Regions from separate parts of the Herbiconiux sp. A18JL235 genome, predicted to be linked through region 1. Evidence: predicted binding sites of a transcription regulator. Region 1 holds the regulator's gene; each other region holds the start of a gene.
What was found. Region 1 encodes HrcA, which represses chaperone genes, less so after heat shock. Its sites were predicted from a motif close to TTNGCACTCGNNNNNNNCGAGTGCNAA; they were not measured.
Positions count from the first base shown of each region.

Region 1 (3,269 bases):
CCTGATCTCGAGCTCGACGTCGCCGTCGAGGGCCTTGATGGTCGTGGTGGTGCCGAGCACCGCATCCCACATCTGCACCTCGAGGGTGCAGAGCAGGTCGTCGTCGTTGCGCGAGTACACCTCGTGGTGCTTCACCTTGATCTCGAGGTAGATGTCGCCCTGCGGGCCGCCCGCGGGCCCCACCTCGCCATGACCCGGCAGCTGCAGGCGGAGGCCTGTGTCGACGCCCGCGGGGATGTCGATGGGGATGGTTCGGCGCGCGCGCACGCGGCCCTGGCCCTGGCAGGTGTGGCACGGGTTCGGGATGATCGTGCCGTATCCGCGGCAGGTGCCGCACGGGGCGCTCGTGACCACGTTGCCGAGAAGCGACCGCACGGTGCGCTGGATCGACCCCGAGCCGTGGCAGATGTCGCAGGTGACCGGACTCGTGCCGGGTTGGCAGCAGGAGCCGTTGCAGGTCTCGCAGAGCACTGCCGTGTCGACTTCGAGGTCGCGGTGCGTGCCGAAGACCACTTCGCCGAGGTCGACCTCGACGCGGAGCAGGGCGTCCTGCCCACGCTCGGCCCGCGACTTCGGGCCGCGCGAGCCGCCGCCCTGCCCGCCGAAGAAGGTCTCGAAGATGTCGCCGAAGCCGCCGAAGCCCTGGGCGCCGCCCCCGCCGAAGCCGGGCTGGGGGCCGCGGTCGTAGTCGCGGCGCTGGCCGGGATCGCTCAGCACGTCGTAGGCGTGGGTGACCTGCTTGAACTTCTCCTGAGCATCCGGGCTCGGGTTCACGTCGGGGTGCAGTTCGCGCGCCAGCCGACGGTAGGCCTTCTTGATCTCCTCGGGCGTCGCTTCGCGCGACACCCCGAGCACGTCGTAGTGGTCAGCCACCAGGGGCTTCTCCTTCGGTATCGGTCGTGGGTCGGAAAGTCTTCGGGTCGGGAGGCGCGAACGGATGCGCGGGGCGCTCAGCCCTGCGCGCCCGCCTCCCCGAGGGTGCGGGAGAGGTAGCGGGCCACGGCGCGCACCGCGGAGATGTTGCTCGAGTAGTCCATGCGGGTGGGGCCGAGAACGCCGAGGCGTGCCACGGCCGTGCCGATGCCGGTGTAACCGCTCGCGAGCACCGAGGTCTCGCCGAGGCCGAACGATTCGTTCTCGCGGCCGATCGAGACCGAGATGCCGCGCTGATCGGCCTCCATCTCGCTGAACAGGCGAAGCAGCACCACCTGCTCCTCCACGGCCTCGAGCACCGGCAGGATGCTGCCGTGGAAGTCGTCTTCCGTGCGCACCAGGTTCGCGGCCCCCGCGATCAGCAGCTTCTCCTGCCGGTTCGCCGTCACCTGCTCCTGCAGCGTCGCCGCGACCACGGTCGCCGTGGGTGCCCGGTCGGGGGCGAAGCGGTCGACCGCGCCGGGCAGCGCTGCGGCCGCTTCGAGGAGACCGAGGCCCGAGAGCGTCTCGTTGAACCGCTGCCTCAGCTCGGCGATGAACGCGTCGTCGAGGTCGGCGGGCACCTCGACGATGCGCTGGTCGACGTGGCCGGTGTCGGTGATGACGACGGTCATGAGACGCCGGGTGGCGAGCGCCACCAGCTCGACGTGGCGCACTCGCGCCTGCGAGCGCGAGGGGTACTGCACCAGGGCGACCTGGTGGGTGAGCTGGGAGAGCAGACGCACCGTGCGGGCGAGCACGTCGTCGACGTCGACCGAGGAGCCGAGGAAGGTCTCGATGGCGTGCCGCTGCGCCTGCGTGAGCGGACGCACCTCGGAGAGGTGGTCGACGAAGAGGCGGTAGCCCTTGTCGGTCGGCACCCTGCCGCTCGAAGTGTGCGGAGCGGTGATCAGCTCCTCCTCCTCGAGGAGGGCCATGTCGTTGCGGATCGTGGCGGCCGACACCCCGAAGGAGTGGCGCTCGGCGATGCTCTTCGACCCCACCGGCTCGCGCGAGGCCACGTAGTCCTGCACGATGACGCGCAGAACCTCGAGACTGCGTTCGGAGACCATGGCGACACCGTCCTCTCGCTGGCACTCACACATTCAGAGTGCCAATCATATCTCGCATCCCTGACAGTGGGTTCGTGACACCCGAGGCCGAAATCGTTGCTGCGGGTGGGGGTCGGCGCTATCTTGTCTCTGTGTACGAGCCCGTACACGGACCGGTTCCTCCGACACCGTATCCCTGAACGGCTTCCCCGTCTGAAAGGCGCGAGACCATGACTGACCCCAACGCAACACCGCCGTACGACCCGGCCGCCGGCCAGCCCACTCCGCCCGCCGGGCAGACGCCTCCTCCCGGCTACCAGGCTCCGCCCCCCGGCTACCAGGCTCCGCCCCCGGGCTCGGGCTACCAGCAGCAGCCCGGCTACCAGGGCCCGCCCGCCGCGGCGCCGCTCAGCCCGGCCGAAGACAAGCAGTGGGCCTTCCTCGGGCAGCTCGGTGGCATCCTGGGCTGGATTCCGCCGCTCATCATCTGGCTGGTCTTCAAAGACCGCGGCCCCCTCACCAACCAGGAGGCCAAGGAGTCGCTGAACTTCCAGATCACGGTCGCCATCTTCGTCGTGGGCCTCTACATCCTCGGCACCATCACGGCGTTCATCTTCATCGGCTTCCTGTTCTACTTCCTGGCCTGGGCCGTGCAGATCGTCGGCCTCATCTTCGCGATCATCGCGGGTGTGAAGGTCAACGCCGGCGGCACCTACCGCTACTTCTTCAACTTCCGCTTCATCAAGTAGTCGCCTCGGGCGGTTCTGCCCGGGCATCCCTCGACGTCGCGGTCACCTCCGCCCTCACGGGCGAGGTGGCCGCGACGTCGTGCGTTGCGGGAGGGTACGCCGGTATGCGGGTGTGGCGGAGGCGCTGGTGCCGGTGCGGATGGGCGGGTGCGGATGGGCTGATGCGGATGCGCGGGCCGAAGACCGGCGGATGCGCTGAGGCGGATGCGCGCGACGACGCATCTGGCGGAGACGCTGGGGGTCTGCCTCAGGTGAGGCGGCGCACGACGGCGTCGGCGAGGAGGCGGCCCGAGAGGGTGAGCACGAGGGAGCCGCGGAGCGCTGCCGGCCCGTCGACGAGGCCGTCGGCGATGAGCCCGGCCACCTCCTGCCGGAACTCGGGGGCGAGCGAGCGCAGCCCGAGGCCGTCGCGCACGCGCGCCAGCAGCAGGATGCGCTCGAGCTCGCGCGTCTCAGCGTCGATGGTCTCGCGCCCTGCCGCCGGCGACTCCCCCGCGGCGATGCGCTGGGCGTAGGCGGCGGGGTGCTTCACGTTCCACCACCGGGTGTCGCCGAC
Region 1 covers NZ_CP162511.1:2,794,422-2,797,690, forward strand. Annotated here, with positions in the region: gene dnaJ (molecular chaperone DnaJ) at 1-873, opposite strand, end outside; gene hrcA (heat-inducible transcriptional repressor HrcA) at 951-1,985, opposite strand; gene ABFY20_RS13095 (DUF4870 domain-containing protein) at 2,195-2,713, shown strand; gene hemW (radical SAM family heme chaperone HemW) at 2,961-3,269, opposite strand, start outside.

Region 2 (3,269 bases), 700 kb from region 1:
CTCAGGGAGGCGGTTACGGACAGCAGCCCCCCGCCCAGCAGCCGTACTACGGCTACCAGGCTCCCGCGGCCCCGCCCACCAACACCCTGGCGATCGTCACGATCATCCTGGCGTTCCTGTTCTCCGTCGCGGGAATCGTGACGGGGCACATCGCCCTCAAGCAGATCGACCGCACGGGCGAGTCGGGCCGTGGCCTCGCGAAGGCAGGCCTCATCCTGTCGTACGTGTTCACCGGCCTCGGTCTGCTGGCGGTCATCGCCTACATCGTGTTCTTCATCTTCATCTTCGCGGTAGCGGGAACGGGCACCTACTACAGCTACTGAGCGCAGCGCGGCTTCGGGCCGTCGGCGAACGGATGCGCGCCATCCGCGCCGGCGGCCTTCGTCGTCACGGGGTGGTCGGTATCCGTTCGACCAACAGGGCGCGGTGGGCGCCCTCCAGACGCGTGAGCACCACTGTGGCCGACATCGAGCCCTTGAGGGCGAGACGGCGGCGCAACGCCGCGGGGTCGACGTCGGTTCCGCGCTTCTTGATCTCGAGGGTGCCGATGTCGCGCTTCTTCAGCTCCTTCTTGAGCGCCGCCTCGGAGGCGGGAAGCACCTCGAGCACTCGGAACGCCGTCGCGAAGGGGGTCGGCACGAGCTCGTCGCCCGTGAGGTAGGCGATTCCCGGTGAGAGCATTCCCGCGCCCAGACGCTCGGCGAGTTCGCCGAGCAGGCGCGCCCGGATGAGCGCACCGTCGGGCTCGTAGAGGTGGGAACCGAGTTCGCGAACCTCGGCGTCGGGGCTGTCGGCCGGCGCGGAGAGCTCCGCGGCGCCGTCGGCGGAGAGCACGAGGGCGGAGCGCCGCACCTCGTCGCGGGCCAGAGCGCCGAACCACAGACCCATCTCGACGAGCTGGCCGTCGACCGACACCCACTGCGCCTCCGCGGTCGCGGGGATGAGCCCCCGATCGAGACCGGGGCCGAGCTTCACACCGGTGGGGAGGCGCTCGGCGAGGGAGAAAGCGAACTCGAGCGAGGGGGAATAGTCGTCGGGCCGGGTGATGCGGCTCGTGTTCGAGGTGCCCGAGGTGCGACGGGCCGGGTCGAGGTAGACGCCGTCGAAGCCCGTGAGGTCGGTGGTCTCGGCGTCTCCGAGCACCACCTCGGTGCCCTCGAAGGCGGCGAGGTTGTAGCTCGCCAATGCTGCGGTGACCTCGTCGCGTTCGACACCCGTCACCGAGATGCCGAGGGCCGCGAGCGCCAGGGCATCGGTTCCGAGGCCGCAGCCGAGGTCGGCCACCCTCGTGAGCCCGGCATCCCGGTACCGGCCCGCGTGCACAGCGGCGACCCGCAGTCGAGTCGCCTGCTCGAGCCCGGCCGGGGTGTAGAGCAGGCGGTGGGCGAACGGCCCGAACTTCGCCGCAGCCTTCTCGCGCAACCGCGACTGGGTGAGCACCGCAGCCACCAGCTCGGGCGGATGACCCGCCTTCCGGAGGGCGGAGACCTGCGCGGAGCCGCCTCCCACGGTGTAGCCGGGAAGGGAGTCGAGCAGCCTCAGCCCGTCGGGGGTGAGCAGCCGTGCGAGCTCCGCCGTGTCCATCCGGCAACCGTATCAAGGCACGTCGATTGTCTGGCACTCACGTTGCGCGAGTGCCAACAGTGCCTCTAAACTCGCATTAGCACTCTCCAATCGCGGGTGCTAACCCAGACGTTTTGTAACTGAGAAAGAAGAGGTCAACCGTGTCGGTCTCCATCAAGCCGCTCGAGGATCGCATCGTCATCAAGCAGGTCGAAGCTGAGCAGACCACTGCTTCCGGTCTCGTCATCCCTGACACCGCCAAGGAGAAGCCCCAGGAGGGCGAGGTCGTGGCCGTGGGCCCCGGCCGCATCGACGACAACGGCAACCGCGTGCCGCTCGACGTCGCCGTGGGCGACAAGGTCATCTACTCCAAGTACGGCGGAACCGAGGTCAAGTACGGCGGGGAAGACTTCCTCGTGCTCTCGGCCCGCGACGTGCTCGCGGTCGTCGTGCGCTGACGCACCACCTCTCGTAGGAAGAACCCGGACGGCCTCGGCCGCCCGGGTTCTTCTGCGTTGCGGCGGGCACACGCATTCCGGCGGCGTGTGCGCGGCGGAGGCGGCGGGTTCGCGGCGGAGTAGAGTGACGCGGTGACCCAGCCCGCCCCGCCCGACCGTCTCTCGATCGGCGGGACGGATGCGGAACGCGCCCGGTCGGGGCTGCTCTACGCTCTCGGCGCCTACGTACTGTGGGGAGTGTTCCCGCTCTACTTCCTGCTCATGCGGCCCGCCGGGGCCTTCGAGGTAGTGGCCTGGCGCATCCTGTTCTCCCTCGTCTTCTGCGCCGTGCTGCTCACCGTGACCCGGGGGTGGGGCACCCTCGCGGGCATCGTTCGGCAGCCGAGGCTCCTTCTCGTGATGGGGCTCGCCGGCGCCCTGATCTACGTGAACTGGCAGACCTACATCCTCGCCACCCTGAGCGGCCAGGTGGTGGAGAGCTCTCTCGGTTACTTCATCAACCCCATCGTCACGGTGCTGCTCGGAGTGGTGGTGCTGCGCGAGCGACTGCGCCCGCTGCAGTGGGCGGCCGTATCGGTGAGCGTCGTCGCCATTCTCGTGCTGGCCGTCGCACACGGCTCGGTGCCGTGGATCGCGCTCGTGCTGGCGGGCTCGTTCGGGCTCTACGGGCTGGTGAAGAAGCACGTGGGCCCCCGCATCGACGCCGTGAGCGGGCTCACCCTCGAGACCGCGTGGCTCACTCCGGTGGCCGTGGTGGTGCTCGTCGTCGTGGGCCAGGTCGGTGGGCTCGCCTTCGGCGCCCATGGGTGGCTGCACATGGCCGTCCTGGTCTCCTCAGGCGTCGCCACGGCGGTTCCGCTGCTCCTGTTCGCCTCCGCCACCAGACGCCTTCCCCTCGTGGTCGTGGGCCTCACCCAGTTCATCGCCCCGGTGCTGCAGTTCGCGATCGGCGTCTTTCTGCTTCAGGAGCCGATGCCCGTCGCGCGCTGGGTCGGCTTCGGCGTCGTCTGGGTCGCGGTCGTCCTGCTCGTCATCGACATGGTGCGGGCCGCGCGCACCTCGCGCCCCGACGCCGTGGAGCAACCGATCTGAGCGATTAGGCTGATTCGAGCATGACCCGAGAAGCCCTGATCCGGCGGAGCCGCCGACCAGCCGACGGCAGCGCGACGACGCTCGCCTCGGCCGCCGTCGCGCTCCTGGCGCTCATGCTCGCCGGATGCGTGGGCGACGCCGGGGCGGTCGAGGACG
Region 2 covers NZ_CP162511.1:3,491,020-3,494,288, reverse strand. Annotated here, with positions in the region: gene ABFY20_RS16345 (DUF4190 domain-containing protein) at 1-323, shown strand, start outside; gene ABFY20_RS16340 (SAM-dependent methyltransferase) at 388-1,584, opposite strand; gene groES (co-chaperone GroES) at 1,725-2,021, shown strand; gene rarD (EamA family transporter RarD) at 2,187-3,113, shown strand; gene ABFY20_RS16325 (ABC transporter substrate-binding protein) at 3,134-3,269, shown strand, end outside.
Region 2: the regulator HrcA is predicted to act here: its motif matches at 1,615-1,641, upstream of groES (co-chaperone GroES).

Region 3 (3,269 bases), 580 kb from region 1:
CGTTGAAGGCGATCTGCTTCAGCGGTGCCTCGATCGCGACGCGCACGATGTTCGCACCGGTTGCCTCGTCGCCCTCGAGCGACAGACCCTCGAACGCGGTCTTGCCGGCCTGGATGAGGGCAACGCCACCACCGGCGACGATGCCCTCCTCTACGGCAGCCTTGGCGTTGCGCACGGCGTCTTCGATGCGGTGCTTGCGCTCCTTGAGCTCGACCTCGGTGGCTGCACCGGCCTTGATGACCGCCACACCGCCGGCGAGCTTCGCGAGGCGCTCCTGGAGCTTCTCGCGGTCGTAGTCGCTGTCGGTGTTCTCGATCTCGGCGCGGATCTGCGCGACGCGACCGGCGATGGCCTCGGCGTCGCCGGCACCCTCGACGATGGTGGTCTCGTCCTTCGTGATGACGACCTTGCGGGCCTGACCGAGCAGGTCGAGGGTGACGTTCTCGAGCTTGAGGCCGACCTCCTCGGAGATGACCTGACCACCGGTGAGGATCGCGATGTCCTGCAGCTGGGCCTTGCGACGGTCGCCGAAGCCGGGAGCCTTGACGGCGACCGACTTGAAGATGCCACGGATCTTGTTCACGACGAGCGTGGCCAGGGCCTCGCCGTCGACGTCCTCAGCGATGATGAGGAGCTGCTTGCCGGTCTGGATGACCTTGTCGACAATGGGCAGCAGGTCTTTGATGTTCGAGACCTTCGAGTTGACGATCAGGATGTAGGGGTCTTCGAAGACCGCTTCCTGACGCTCGGGGTCGGTGACGAAGTAGGCCGACAGGTAACCCTTGTCGAAGCGCATACCCTCGGTGAGCTCGAGCTCGGTGCCGAAGGTGTTCGACTCCTCGACCGTGACGACACCCTCCTTGCCCACCTTGTCGATGGCCTCGGCGATGATGGCGCCGATCTCGGGGTCGGCCGCGGAGATGGATGCGGTGGCCGCGATCTCGTCCTTGGTCTCGATCTCCTTGGCGTTCTTGATCAGCTCGGCCGAGACGGCGGCGACGGCCTTCTCGATGCCCTTCTTGAGGCTGATGGGGTCGGCGCCGGCGGCCACGTTGCGGAGGCCCTCCTTGACGAGCGCCTGCGCGAGAACGGTGGCGGTGGTGGTGCCGTCGCCCGCGACGTCGTCGGTCTTCTTGGCGACCTCCTTGACGAGCTCGGCACCGATCTTCTCGTAGGGGTCGTCGAGCTCGATCTCCTTGGCGATGGACACGCCGTCGTTGGTGATCGTGGGGGCGCCCCACTTCTTCTCGAGCACGACGTTGCGGCCGCGCGGGCCGAGGGTCACCTTGACCGCGTCGGCGAGCGTGTTGAGGCCGCGCTCGAGACCGCGACGGGCCTCTTCATCGAAAGCAATGATCTTTGCCATGTGTGTTTCTCGCCCTCCTGGACGTCATCAAAGATTCAGGTGTGTTAGCACTCAGAGTTCACGAGTGCTAAAGCAATACTGGCACTCAGGGATGCCGAGTGCAAGTGACGTGACGCCTCAGCCGACGGGGTCACCGAGGTCACCGGCGTCGCCGGGCTCCTCGGGCGCGGGATCGCCCCCGGGCACAGGGGCGGGCACGGGCGCCGTCACGGTGACGCTTCTCGTCTCACGAGGCACGAGCTCGATCCAGGTGCTGCCGGGAGCCAGCCTGATCGTCGCCCCGGCGTCGTCGACGAGGCGGATGGGCGAGGCCGCGTCGTCCTTCGACCAGCGCAGGTGCACGGTCTTGCCCCCGGTGGAGGCCCAGCCCTCGCCCGAGGCGACGAGCACGGCGCGCGGCACCTCCTCGTCGTAGTCGTACACCTCGTCGACGAGGAGGCTCACGACGTTGGTCGCCGACAGCTGCGCCCCGGTCGACCCGAGGTCGGGTGCACCCTCCTGCGAGCGCAGGAAGGAGACCGACGCCTCGTCCCACTGCCACGACGGGAAGCGTGAGTCGGAGAACACCAGCGACAGGGTCGCGGTCGGCTCGCCGTCGACGGCCGCCGTGGAGGAGAGCACGTCGGCCGAGTAGGCGAACTGCTGTGCAGGGGGCGCGAGATCGGCGTGCTCGGAGACCAGCTCGGAGGCCTTCACCACGACGTCGTGGGGGCTGTCGTACCCGTCGATGCGGTAGAACGTCTCCTCGGTGTCGGCCTCGCCGTGGACGGCGTTGTAGACCGGCGCCCTGAGCATCAGGTCGACGAACTGCTCCTGACCGCCCGAGTAGGCGACGATGCCGCCGAGCGGTGAGATGATGTCGGGGTCCATCGGGCGGATGGAGCGCACCGGCCCGATGAGCTCGGGCACATCGGACTGCCACACCGCCACATAGCGGGTGAGTCCGCCTTCGACGAGCTCTTCGAACACGAGGTCGGCCCGTTCGAGCCCGATCTGCGGGCGTGCGTCTTCGTGATTGTCGATCTTCGCCGCGAGCGACGGGTTCTGGAGGCTGCCCGGCTCGACCAGCGTGCCGCGCAGGGGAGCCGGAACCCGGGGAACGGGCTCGCTGTAGTCGGCGTCGAACGCACCGGTGGGCGTCACCGCCGGCGGCGGAGCGGCCGCGTCGAAGACACAACCTGCCAGGGTGCCGGCGGCGAGCAGAACCGCGGCGAGACCGCCTGCGCGAAGCGCCTTACGGGGTCGTGTCGTCACCCCGAAAGACTACAGTCGACAGCGCCTGGGGCTCAGGCCAGGCGCACCGATTCGGCCTGCGGACCCTTGGCCCCGGTGCCGACCTCGAACACGACCTGCTGACCCTCTTCGAGGACCTTGTACCCGGCCATGTCGATCGCCGAGTAGTGGACGAACACGTCCTGTCCGCCCCCGTCGACCGTGATGAAGCCGTAGCCCTTCTCAGCGTTGAACCACTTGACGGTTCCGTTCGCCATTGTTACTCCCAAGTGCTGTGTTTCCGCAGAAGTGACGTGGTTGCCACGACTGTTTTCCAGATACTAATCGAGCGGAAACGGCCCGTGACGGGCGGATGCGCGAATTCGCCACATCGTTGCCGCAACTCAACACGACGGAAACACGCGCGTAATAAATCGCCGCGGCGAGGGGTGGAGCAAGAGGGGTGGAGAGAGGTCAGCCCTCGACACCGGTGCCTTCGTCGATGGGAGCGTCAGCCGGGGCCTCCTCGGCGGGAGCCTCCGCGCCGGGGCCGGCGTAATCGGTGCCGAGCACGACCGTGAGCGCCGCGCCCTGGAAGCTCGAGGAGAGCTCGGTGGGCACACCCCCGAGCAGCTGGGCGAGGCCGAGCGCTGCCGCCTCGTTCGCGGGGTCTTCGTAGTACACCGTCGTC
Region 3 covers NZ_CP162511.1:3,377,671-3,380,939, forward strand. Annotated here, with positions in the region: gene groL (chaperonin GroEL) at 1-1,366, opposite strand, end outside; gene ABFY20_RS15790 (DUF3048 domain-containing protein) at 1,484-2,620, opposite strand; gene ABFY20_RS15795 (cold-shock protein) at 2,653-2,856, opposite strand; gene ABFY20_RS15800 (LytR C-terminal domain-containing protein) at 3,053-3,269, opposite strand, start outside.
Region 3: the regulator HrcA is predicted to act here: its motif matches at 1,411-1,437, upstream of groL (chaperonin GroEL).